DNA from 2 places in the Lysinibacillus sp. IITD104 genome. Region 1 is predicted to be linked to the other one. Evidence: riboswitches for the same ligand, from Rfam matches in the RefSeq annotation. Region 1 holds a riboswitch; the other holds the start of a gene.

Region 1 (6,238 bases):
ATTCTTCAATAATAATTATTATATTCTGAAAAAGGTGATCATGCATGGAATTCTCTAAAAAACTACAGCAACTACCCACTCAATTTTTTGCAGCACTCGTTCAAAAAGTAAACTCGGCTCTAGAAGAAGGGCGTGATGTCATTAACCTTGGGCAAGGAAATCCCGATCAGCCAACGCCTATTCACATCATTCAAGCATTACAGGAAGCAGCTGAAAATCCTCAAAACCACAAATATTCACCTTTTAGAGGTCTCGCTGAATTACGCCAAGCTGCTGCGGACTTTTATCTACGTGAATATCAGGTAGAACTAAATCCAGATACAGAGGTAGCGATTCTTGGTGGAACAAAAATTGGTCTAGTTGAGCTACCTTTAGCTGTGTTAAACCCTGGTGACACGATGCTCTTACCAGATCCTGGCTATCCAGATTACCTATCAGGTGTTGTACTAGGAGACGTCAATTTTGAAGTAATGCCCCTTTTTGCTGAAAATGATTTCTTACCTGATTATCATGCATTACCTGATGAAGTGAAAGAAAAAGCAAAGCTTCTTTACTTAAATTACCCGAACAACCCTACAGGTGGTACAGCATCACTTGCGTTTTTTGAAGAGACCGTTCGCTTTGCGAAGGAGCACAATATTATCGTATCACATGATTTTGCTTATGGGGCAATAGGATTTGACGGTAATAAACCAGTTAGCTTCCTTCAAGCAAAGGGTGCAAAAGAAGTAGGAGTTGAAATGTATACATTATCGAAAACCTATAATATGGCTGGCTGGCGTATAGGCTTCGCTGTAGGGAATGCCGAGATTATTGCTGCTATTAATCTAATTCAGGATCATCTGTTTTGTAGTCAATTCCCTGCCATTCAACAAGCCGCAGCAGTAGCACTGACGGCTTCCCAACAATGTGCGGATGAACTACGAGCTACTTATGAGCGTCGCCGCAATGTACTCATTGAAGAAGCTCGAAGAATTGGCTGGCATGTTACGGCTCCAAAAGGCTCCTTCTTCGCATGGCTCCCTGTACCACTAGGCTATACAAGTGAACAGTTTGCTGATCTTTTGCTCGAAAAAGCTGATATCGCTGTAGCAGCAGGTAATGGCTTCGGTCAATATGGTGAAGGCTATGTACGCGTAGGATTGCTGGTTAGTGAGGAGCGCTTACGTGAAGCAATCCATAGAATCGAGCAATTACAATTGTTTAAAAGATAATGACGCCATATCCTGTAGCTATCCCTAGCTACAGGATTATTACTATTTTTCAATTTTCCTTGGTTGCCCTAAACCATTTTCTAATGGATAAAATTGAACATGACCTGTTTCATCATCCCATTTTCGAATATGTTGAATCCCTTGTACCTCTGCCAACACGATGTCAGCAGTAATAACAGGGTTGCCCCCTTTTATTAAATGCCCACCTGATACAACACCCCATTGATCGCTCATAGAACCATGGAAATGTGTCTCATATCCACCATCTCGCTTACACACCACACCTGAACCTTGAATAAATTCTAATGGTCCCTCTTTTTCAATCACATCACTAAAACGAACTTGAATTTGAGCTGTTGCATCTGGCACTAAATAAACAAAGCTGCTTTTTTGAAAGCTGCCAATACAGCTTACAATTGTTGCTGACTCTATGCTATTCTCTTCGCAAAGCGCTTCAATCCCTTCAATGATATCTGTTCCCGTTAGAAAACGAGCACTAATAACCTTACCAAATGAACCTATACCATAATTAACTCTTACAGACATTGTTATCCCTCTTTTGCGTCGAAATATTATAATTATATAAAAAATTTAAAAATTATTTATTGACTTACTATACCCTATAAATTATATTAGTTCTATCGGAATTACAAAAAAATATTATAAATCTCTTATCAAGAGTAGCTGAGGGACTGGCCCTATGAAGCTCGGCAACCTCCTTTTTATAGGAAGGTGCTAAATCCTGCAAACGATCTTCGTTTGATAGATAAGAGAGGACATCTTTTCATGAGCCTCTCTTAATTTGTAAGAGAGTTTTTTTATTTTCAAAAAACCGATAAAAACAATCTTGGAGGTATTTTCATGAAAAAGAAAAATAAATTTTTAGTAGGTTTAGCAAGTTTAACATTAGTAGCAGCTTTAGCAGGCTGTGGCTCTAAAGAAGATAGTAAAAGCCAAACTGAAGGAATTGATGAAAAGAAAATCGTTGTAGGCGTCACTTCTGGTCCACACGAACAAATTGCAGAAGTAGCCGCTAAAGTAGCAAAAGAAAATGGGCTAGAAGTAGAACTAAAATCATTTTCTGACTATGTTTTACCTAATACATCCTTAGCTGAAGGTGATCTTGATGCTAACAGCTATCAACACGAGCCTTTCCTAGATACATTTAATAAAGACCATGATACAGATTTAGTACCAGTGGGCAAGACGATTTTAAATCCAATGGGTATCTACTCAGAAAAATATAAATCCTTTGATGACATTCCTGACGGTGCAACGTTTGGCTTACCAAATGACCCAACGAATGGAGCACGTGCCCTCTTTGTTTTACAGGAAGCTGGCTATATTAAGTTAAAAGATGGCGCAGACTTAACAGCCTCGATCCGTGATGTAGAAGAAAACAAAAAGAATTTAAAATTCATTGAATTAGAGGCAGCTCAAATTCCTAAACAACTTAGTGAAGTAGATGTAGCAGCTATTAATACAAACTTTGCATTAGAAGCTGGCATTAATCCTAAAGATGACTCTATTTTATTGGAATCTACTGATTCTCCATACGTGAACTATATTGTTGTGCGTGCTGAAAATGAAAATGATCCAACAATTAAAAAGTTCGTTGAGGCTTATCAATCTGATGAGGTACGTCAATTCATCGAAGAAGAGTTTAAAGGTTCTGTAATCCCTAGCTGGTAAAACATTCAGAAAGCTTCTAAAGCCGAAGAATCTGCCGAAATTCCTCTATAGGAAAACGAGCAGATTCTTGCTTTTTAGAAGGTTGAGAAAGGAGCAAATAATCGCATGATTCAATTACAAAATATCTCAAAAGAATTTAAATCGAAAAAAGGCATCATAAAAGCTGTGGATGGCATCAATCTTCATGTAAAAAAGGGACAAATTCATGGAGTAATCGGCTATAGTGGTGCTGGGAAAAGTACACTCATTCGTTGCGTTAATCTACTAGAACGTCCTACAGCGGGAAAAGTAGTGATAGACAATGTAGACATTACGACCCTTTCTCTTCATGAATTACGTCAAACACGCCAAAAAATCGGGATGATCTTTCAGCACTTCAATCTACTAAAAACAGCAACGGTTTACAATAATATTGCTGTTCCCTTAAAGCTGCTAGGCTATAAAGAGGCGGAAGTAAAAAACCGAGTAGCTAAGTATGCCGAAATTGTCGGCTTAACAGATAAACTAGATAGTTACCCAAATCAACTTTCAGGTGGTCAAAAACAGCGTGTGGCTATTGCACGTGCCTTAGCACAGGAACCAGAGATTTTACTTAGTGACGAAGCAACAAGTGCACTTGATCCTGAAACAACGGAAGCCATTCTTGAATTGTTGTTAAAAATTAATCGGGAATTAGGCATTACGATTCTGCTCATCACCCATGAAATGAATGTAATTCAAAAAATTTGCGATGAGGTTTCTGTTCTAGAGTCAGGGAAAGTTGTGGAATTTGGCACAGCGATTGAACTTTTTGCAAAACCGAAGCACCCTACAACGCGAAAGTTTTTGAATACAATTTCACAACGTAATTTATCCCCTTCTCTTATTGAGCAATTAAATGTTTCAGGAAGTGTAATCCGTTTAACATTTCTTGGTGAAAGTACTGGTAAGCCATTATTAGCAGAAGTCACTAAGATATACGATGTGCAACCAAATATTTTAACAGCTAATATTATTGAATTAAAAAACGGTATTGTCGGCAATATTGTGGTGCATCTACATGGCGAGACGCATATTGTCCAAAAGGCGCTAACGTATTTTTCAGAAAATGGCGTAGCAGTGGAAGAATTAGGAGGTGCGTTCAATGAGTAGTATCCAAAGCTTCTTTACAGATTGGTCAGATGTTATTGGCAAAGCAATTATGGAAACATTTCAAATGGTCGGAATTTCATTGTTGTTCTCCATTCTAATTGGTATTCCATTAGGGCTATTAATCGTTTTAACTCGACCAGGACAATCCTTTGAAAATAAATTTTTCTATCAGTTTTTTAATCTATTCATCAATATTGTTCGCTCTGTTCCATTTATCATTTTATTATTCTTCATCTTACCTTTTACCAAGCTAATTGTTGGTACAACAATTGGTGTTAAAGGTGTAATCGTTCCGTTAGTTGTTTACACGGCTCCTTATATTGCACGACTGATGGAATCTGCCCTTTTAGAAGTGGATTCAGGAGTTGTAGAAGCCTACACAGCCATGGGTATTAAACGTCGCCATATAATTTGGCATGTCCTATTACGTGAAGCTCGACCATCTATTATTTTAGGCTTAACGATTGCCACAATAGGATTAATTGGTGCAACAGCAATGGCAGGAATGGTTGGTGCTGGCGGTTTAGGTGACCTTGCCTATCGCTATGGTCATTTACGTTATGAGGTTGATGTGATGTATGCAACTGTCTTTATCTTAATCATCCTTGTGCAGAGCATTCAATCCATCGGAAACCGCTTCGCTGCGAAGTTGAAAAAAGATTAAGAGGAGAATGAAGATGACAAAGGAAATTTATGTAGAGAAAAATGGCTATATTGCAACGTTAGTATTAAACCGCCCAGAAAAACGAAATTCTTTATCAAGGGCAATGTTTCAAGCTATAGCAGACCACCTTGAGCAACTACGTGTAGATTCTACTATCAAGCTCTTAATTGTTCGCGGTGTCAATGAAGTAGCCTTTTCATCTGGTGCAGATATTAGCGAGTTTTTAGATGTTCGTTATGCTACAGACAATGCCAAAGCCTATAATGAATTGGCTCTAAAGGCGATCGATGCTCTTTATAAATTTCCGCACCCGACAATTGCTATGATTCAGGGCTTAGCAATTGGTGGAGGCTTAGAGTTAGCAAACGCTTGTGATTTTAGAATAGCAACACCTAAGAGTAAGCTAGGTATCACCGCTGCAAACATAGGTATTGTCTATAATTTAGAAAGCACGAAACGTCTCATCAATATTGTTGGTGTCGCTAAGGCAAAGGAAATTTTGTACACAGCTACTATTTTTACAGCTGAAGAAGGAAAAAATATTGGTTTAATCACGGCCCTACACGAACCAGAGGATATTGAAAAGGCCACAGTGCAATTCGCTGAACATTTATTAAGTAAATCATCCATTGCAAACGCAGGCATCAAAAAAATTATCCAAGCAATTGTAGATGGTGAAAATGAAGAAAACGATGAGCTGGCACAGTTAGTTTTGGATTCATTTAGTTCAGACGATTATAACGAAGGTATTCAAGCCTTTTTAAATAAAAGAAAGCCTATTTTCAATCAATAAGTGAGGTAGTAACGATGACAAACATAACTGATGGCGATCTACTCTTAAAAAATATAACTGCACAAGCCCCCTTCCCCATTTGCTTTGCAGATTTAGAAAAGGCCGTAGCGGAAAAAATCGAAGCTGGACCTTTTGGCTACATCCGTTCAGGTGCTGGCGGTGAACAAACACGGCGCAATAATCGTGCAGCTTTTGAGAAGTATTCCATTGTTCCCCGATTTTTAAATGATGTGTCAAAAGTTGATACATCGGTTCATTTGTTTGGTAAAACATATCCAACTCCTTTGCTTTTTGCTCCTGTAGGCATGAACGGAATGGTTCACGATGAAGGTGAGCTTGCCGTTGCACGTGCCGCCCAGTTTTTAAATATTCCTTATATACAAAGCACCGTTTCTACTTTTGCTCTTGAAGAAGTTGCTCAAGCTGCGCCTTCTGCAACAAAATGGTTTCAATTATATTGGTCTACTAATGAAGAAATTGCTTTTAGTATGGCTACACGTGCAGAGGAAGCTGGATTTGAAGCGATCGTTTTAACTGTCGATACCGTAATGCTTGGCTGGCGTGAAGAAGATGTACGCAATCAATTTTCACCATTGAAGCTAGGCTATGCAAGAGGAAATTATATGAATGACCCCGTTTTTACAGCCACTTTACCTGATGATTCATTCGAGTCCTATGTACAAGGTGTCTTGCAAAATGTCTTCCACCCAACACTTAATTGGGCGCATGTTCGAGAGTTAAAAA
Region 2 (6,238 bases), 3.7 Mb from region 1:
CTATTATGGGATTAATAATGGTGCTGACAATGGGATTGTTCATGTTTATGAATGTCCCAGGATTGCAGCTATATGCTGTTCTACTATCTGAAAAATATATACCATCAGCAATTTCAATGGCCTCAGCATTGAATATTTCTGCTTTCAATATTGGCATATTTTTAGGCTCATATATCGGAGGCTTTATTATTCGCCACCAATCGTTGGCGCATACGCCTATATACGGATTCCTGATGGTTATGCTAGCTGCAATTGTTACACTTTTATGGTTACTTTTCGATAACAAAAAACAATAACTCTCTGAATTTCATTTTGTATAAAAAAGTAGTAGAGAATGTGTATTGTTTGTTGATATGTAGTATCCTATAATTTACTTGAACCAAACGAGAATGATTATCATTCTAATTTAAGGGAATACCCTTACTGTTTTAGTAAATCTATAGGAGTGAATAAAATGCGTAGAGGTCGATATTTTTCATTTGTAGTTTTCTTTGCACTTATATTCGTATTAGGTGCCTGTGGCTCAAATGAAGTAAAAGAGGATACAGCTACAGAAGAACAATCATCTAAAGATACAAGAATTGTAGAAGACGAGTTTGGAAAAGTAGAAATTCCTACAAATCCACAGCGTGTAGCTGCTATCTATTTGGAAGACTATTTAACTGCTTTGGATGTAAAACCCGTTGTGCAATGGTATCACCCATCTTGGGGAAAACAGGACTATTTAGGATTAGATGTTCCTGAGTTCGACATTACTGGTAGCATGGAAACATTATTACAAGCCAAGCCTGATTTAATCATTGTAGATGGTGCCGCGGACAAGGCAAAGTATGATGAATACTCAAAGGTAGCGCCTACTTACCGCTTGAAAGAAGATATTCTACAAGATCCACGTGAAATTGCGAAAACAATAGCTGATGTTTTAAATATTTCCGATAAAGCAAAAGAAATGGTTGATCAATATGAGCAACGTGTTTCCGATTTAAAAGCAAAACTAGATGAATCAATCGAAGACGAAACAGTTGCTGTTGTACGACTAAATGTAGCAGATAATACATTAGCGTTATTTGGCATTAAAAATCGCTACTCTGGCTATATTTACACAGAGACAGGCTTAACACCTCATCCATTAGCCCGTGATATGACAGAGTTCCACGAGGTTTTATCGGAAGAGGCTATCACGGAATTAGATGCGGATCATATCATCCTTTTCCCTTCAAACGGTACATGGGAGTCTAAAGAGAACCAAGAAGCCATTAAATGGTTAGATAGTACACTATGGAAAACACTCCCTGCTGTAAAAAATGGGCATGTCTATATTGCTGATCGCACATATTGGCAATCTGGCGCAATCACAGCCAACTTGCTAAAGTATGATGATCTAGAGAAATGGTTCGTCAAATAATTTACAAAAGAAAGCTCTTAATGAGGGCTTTCTTTGGCTTAATGTTAAAATACAAAATAATTTAATAGCACTTTTGTGAAGGGGAAAATGGATGATATTGTCACTCATCACTTCTTCACATTGAAATAAGTGCCTATCCTCTCTTTAATAGACTTTTTTGTTTCCTACAGCTAGTACGAAAGAAGAAAAGACACGTTAGCAGCATGGTTGATTGGAGTGGAGCCAGCGTCACTCCTAGGGGATTTAGCGTCACAGGTGAGACCCTGGAGCGAACGCAAGTGAGTGAAGCGGCTCATCAGACGCCCCCTGGAAAGGACGCTGGCGGAGCGGAAATCAACCCCCTCGCCTTGCTAAAAGGGCTTTTTCTGCTAGTCACATGATCTTTTTTCAACAACATGAAAGAAAGCTCTTAATGAGGGCTTTCTTTGTGTTGTTCTTCCAACTCAACAAAAAGGGGTGAACTATCAATGGGTAACTTAACACATGTTTATACGTTACAAAATATCTCTTATGCAATTCAATCATCAAACAAGTTGTTGATTAGTAGTGGTTTCTATACACTTTTCATCGTAATGAATGGTAGCGGAAAGCTAGAAATAGATCATGAAACCATTCATTTTAGTGAGGAAAAGTGCATATTGATACCGCCAAATAACACGGTTAGTATTCACATTCAAAGTGAGCACCTTTATTTTTATCAATTACAATTCAACATTGTCAATCTTAGCAATAGTCAGAATTCCTATAGTCATTTTACAAGTATCAGAGTACAACATCTTCTCCCCTTTTCACAATGTCATCTACTGCTAGAAGTCATCTATCAAAACCGGTTAGCGGAGGATGAACACACGATTTTTGAGCAGCATGTGCACTTTCAAGAGCTGATGTTATTGCTCTTGCATCAAATTATACCCAGGCAGATGCAAAAAAATGATCGCCAATCTGTTGAGCAGTCCATTAACCAATTACAAAAACATTTTGAAAAAGAGTGGACGGTTGAGCAGCTAGCACAGTTAGCTGACGTCCCAAGATGGAATTATACGCGCATTTTTAAAGATATTACGGGACAAATTCCTCTTCACTATTTAAATAACATTCGTATTGAAACAGCTAAGCAATTATTAATAACAACAAATGATCGAGTATATGAAATTAGCCAGTCTGTCGGATTTAATAATGAGTATTATTTCAATCGTCGTTTTAAAGAACATGTCGGCATTTCGCCAGGACAATATCGAAGAAGTCAAAGCAGCCATCTACGTGTATTTGCACCATTCTTAGAAGATTTCTTTGTTGCCCTTGGGATTACGCCAATTGCTCAATTCAGTCATTCAAAATGGGGAAAACAAGACTATTTAGGTCTACAGGAAGTGCCAGATATCGATGTACAAAATAGAGAAATGGATCGACTCCTTTACTATAAGCCAACTTTAATTATGCTAGATTCTGGTGTAGAGCGTTGGGAATCCTTTCCGCATTTAAATGAGGTAGCCCCCATCTGCCATCTCTCACACCCTGGTGAGAATTGGCAATCTACGTTATTTAAAATTGCTGATCTAACAGGAAAAACCTCCTTGATACAAGACGTAATCCTACAATATGAAGATAAAGTACAACAAGCAAAAGGAATTCTTAGTAAATCCGTTTATGGGCAAAGTGTGGCATTTCTCCGTATTTCAGCCATTGGCATCACTCTATACGCTGGTCCTGAGTGTGGCTATACGGGCCCCATTTTATATCATGACTTAGGTTTAATGCCCCATTCACTAGTATGTCGTATTCCGCCCAATCAACGTAAAGCCCAACTGACATTTGATCGATTGATGCAATTAGATGCTGATCATTTATTTATTACATTTGATAAACAACATTCCATTCATGAGAATGAAGAACGTGCTATTTTAAAAACACCTACTTGGAAAAACCTAGAAGCAGTTAAAACCAACTGTGTCTATGAAATAGACTTTTTAACATGGATGAATTATGGCATTTTATCACATAGTAAAAAAATTGATGATGTCTTGGATGTACTTGGCTAAAAAGGAAGCTCACTTTAGCTTCCTTTTTAAATGTTTAGGACAAACATTGTATTGTAAATAACACCGAAAGTCGTTTGGCTACATAAGATAAGATATCAGGCTATAGGATAGGAGGAATGATCTTGTATTACAATCCTTATCCGTATTTTGTTCATCCCTATCATTATCCAACATCGCCAATTGCAAATCATTTTGTCGTTAGACCCTTTTCTCAACATCTAGCAATGCCGACCAATAATCCTTTTCCACCTGTCGATACACACAAATTAAAAGCTTCAGCAACACGGATAAAGGCGATGATGCAGCAAGCTCAATTACTTACGGATAAAATAGATAGCTCCCAACAATTCGCACATGATTTAATGAATGCTGCTCAACTTTCAAATAAAACAGAGGTTGAAAAATTAATCACATCAACAGGCATTACGATGAAATTTGAAACGAACTATACACCAGACAGTTTTAGAATACGTCTTATTGATAATGATTGTTGTGGAGTCACCTTGAATTTGAATTGGTGAAAATTCCTAGTGAACTTGTAAACTATAAAAAACTATGCTAAAGTGTTTGTATTGTTATTTCTGAAAATTCTTATATTACTTTTCTTATCAAGAGAGACGGAGGGATTGGCCCGATGAAGTCTCAGCAACCAGCTAAACAGTATGGTGCTAATTCCAATTGGCAAAATGATCAGCCTTGAAGATGAGAAGAACTACCGTTGTTTCAGCAGGAGTCCTCTTCTATAAGGGGACTCCTTTTTATGTACCACTATTTTTAACAGAAAGCAGGGAAATCGATGTCTAATGAACTTTTACAAGCATTGCAATTATTAAAATCGAAACAGTGGGTTGACTTAACACATACATTCGGCCCAAATTCACCACATTTTTTTATGTTTGAGGACGCTAAATTTGAAACGTTATTCTCTCATAAGGATGGCTTCTTCGCCCAACAATTTACGTTCCCCGGTCAATATGGCACACATATCGACCCACCCATTCATTTTGTGCGAGATACTCGCTACTTAGAAGAATTAGAGCTAAAAGAGCTTGTTCTCCCCCTTGTTGTCATTGATAAATCACAAGAGGCTGCAAGCAACCATGACTTTGCATTAAGTGTTGAAGATATTCTTGATTTTGAGGACAAGCATGGAGAAATTGAAGCAGGAACATTTGTAGCATTACGTACAGATTGGAGTAAGCGCTGGCCAGATAAAGAAGCTTTCAGTAATAAGGATGCAGATGGACATAACCATATCCCTGGCTGGGGTTTAGAAGCTTTACAGTTTTTACTAAAAGAACGCAAGGTAAGCGCAATTGGTCATGAAACATTCGATACGGACTCTGCCGCCGATTTTCGTAAAAATGGCAAGCTAGATGGTGAATATTTCGTACTTGAACAAGACACCTATCAAATTGAGCTAATGACAAATTTGGACAAGCTACCTGCGAAAGGCGCTATCATCTTCAATATCGTACCTAAGCCAGAAAAAGCATCTGGCTTCCCTGTGCGCTCATTTGCTATTTTGCCATAACATAAAAGTCGGTATAGCGTATACCGACTTTTATGTTTGTCCATTTCTTTTTTTGAATAGAAAGTAAGCAATGAGCATCCCTACAATAAATAAAAGGATAAGATAGATACTATAATGAGTCAGATAGTATCCAACAAATCGCCATTTCTCTCCAAGCATCTTTCCTAATGATATAAATGTGAACGTCCAGATAAATGCCCCTGTATAGGCAAAAAGCGCAAACTTTCTATAAGGATAATTATTAATAGCCGCAATATACGCTGTCAAATGACGTACCCCGGGGATAAAATAGCCAATTAATAATAGGGTAGGTCCTATTTTTGTAAACATCTTTTTCGTAAAGTCAATTTTTTGCTCTGTAATATGAATTTTAGGCCCATATTTCTGCAATAACGGTAAGCCAAAACGATAACCAATATAGTAGCTTAAGGTAATGCCTCCAACCGCACCAATCATTGCACTGACTAAAGCAGGAATATGTTCAAGACTTTCTCGGTAAACACTATAGCCTACATAAGTTAGAAACACCTCATCAGGAAGTGGCACCCCTACAATACCTCCAATTAGAATCACGATAATTCCAAAGTATCCGTAATGTTCAATTAGAGACTGCACGTGATGTGCCATAAATCATCCCACCTAAAATTTATTAAAATCTACCTGCTATATATAGTGTAGCCTCAGTGCTCTAAATGACTTGAAGCTGACGTAAAGCAAAATCGATACCGTTATCAGTAGATTTCTTTGTAACAAAATTGGCAGCACTTTTTAGAGCTGTGCTTCCATTCCCCATGGCAATTCCTAATCCTACATACTCCAACATGTCAATATCATTATCCCCATCCCCAAAAGCAATCGCATTCTCAGGGTCGATGTTAAAATGATCCAGTACAGCTTTAATAGCTATTGACTTCGAAACATCCTGCTGTAATACATTCACAATATAAGGATGCCATCGCTGCAAAAATATATTCGAAAATTGGCTAGTATATCTTTTTTCAGCCAGCTCATCTGCATATAGACACATGAGAAAAACCTCTTCATCTACAATGTTTTCATTTATAATTGGAAAATCCCGTAAAGATAAAGTTTCCTGCATCGCTCTTAAAGCTACTGGACTTTGTATGCTATTCATGGATAGCTGCTCAGTAAAAAAGGTTAGGCTATGCTGCTGTTCCTGTGCAAATGCCTGTACATTTCGGACAATTTCTTTGGCAATCGGAGTTTTATGTATGACAAGATCCTTATGTTTCACATAGG

The links. A riboswitch is a leader RNA that binds a small molecule or an ion and turns the genes downstream of it on or off. The one in region 1 is predicted to bind S-adenosylmethionine.
Region 2: linked by a shared signal. The riboswitch ahead of V1L66_RS01775 (cyclase family protein) and the one ahead of V1L66_RS20410 (MetQ/NlpA family ABC transporter substrate-binding protein) in region 1 are both predicted to bind S-adenosylmethionine.

The regions. Positions count from the first base shown of each region.
Region 1 is NZ_JBAHYH020000001.1:4,045,803-4,052,040, forward strand. It holds gene V1L66_RS20400 (pyridoxal phosphate-dependent aminotransferase) at 45-1,214, shown strand; gene V1L66_RS20405 (PPC domain-containing DNA-binding protein) at 1,257-1,760, opposite strand; SAM riboswitch class I at 1,883-1,987, shown strand; gene V1L66_RS20410 (MetQ/NlpA family ABC transporter substrate-binding protein) at 2,076-2,906, shown strand; gene V1L66_RS20415 (methionine ABC transporter ATP-binding protein) at 3,012-4,037, shown strand; gene V1L66_RS20420 (methionine ABC transporter permease) at 4,030-4,701, shown strand; gene V1L66_RS20425 (enoyl-CoA hydratase/isomerase family protein) at 4,715-5,494, shown strand; gene V1L66_RS20430 (alpha-hydroxy acid oxidase) at 5,509-6,238, shown strand, end outside.
Region 2 is NZ_JBAHYH020000001.1:345,753-351,990, reverse strand. It holds gene V1L66_RS01795 (MFS transporter) at 1-296, shown strand, start outside; gene V1L66_RS01790 (ABC transporter substrate-binding protein) at 455-1,405, shown strand; gene V1L66_RS01785 (helix-turn-helix domain-containing protein) at 1,873-3,444, shown strand; gene V1L66_RS01780 (hypothetical protein) at 3,567-3,965, shown strand; SAM riboswitch class I at 4,047-4,153, shown strand; gene V1L66_RS01775 (cyclase family protein) at 4,241-4,978, shown strand; gene V1L66_RS01770 (DedA family protein) at 5,009-5,605, opposite strand; gene V1L66_RS01765 (Cof-type HAD-IIB family hydrolase) at 5,667-6,238, opposite strand, start outside.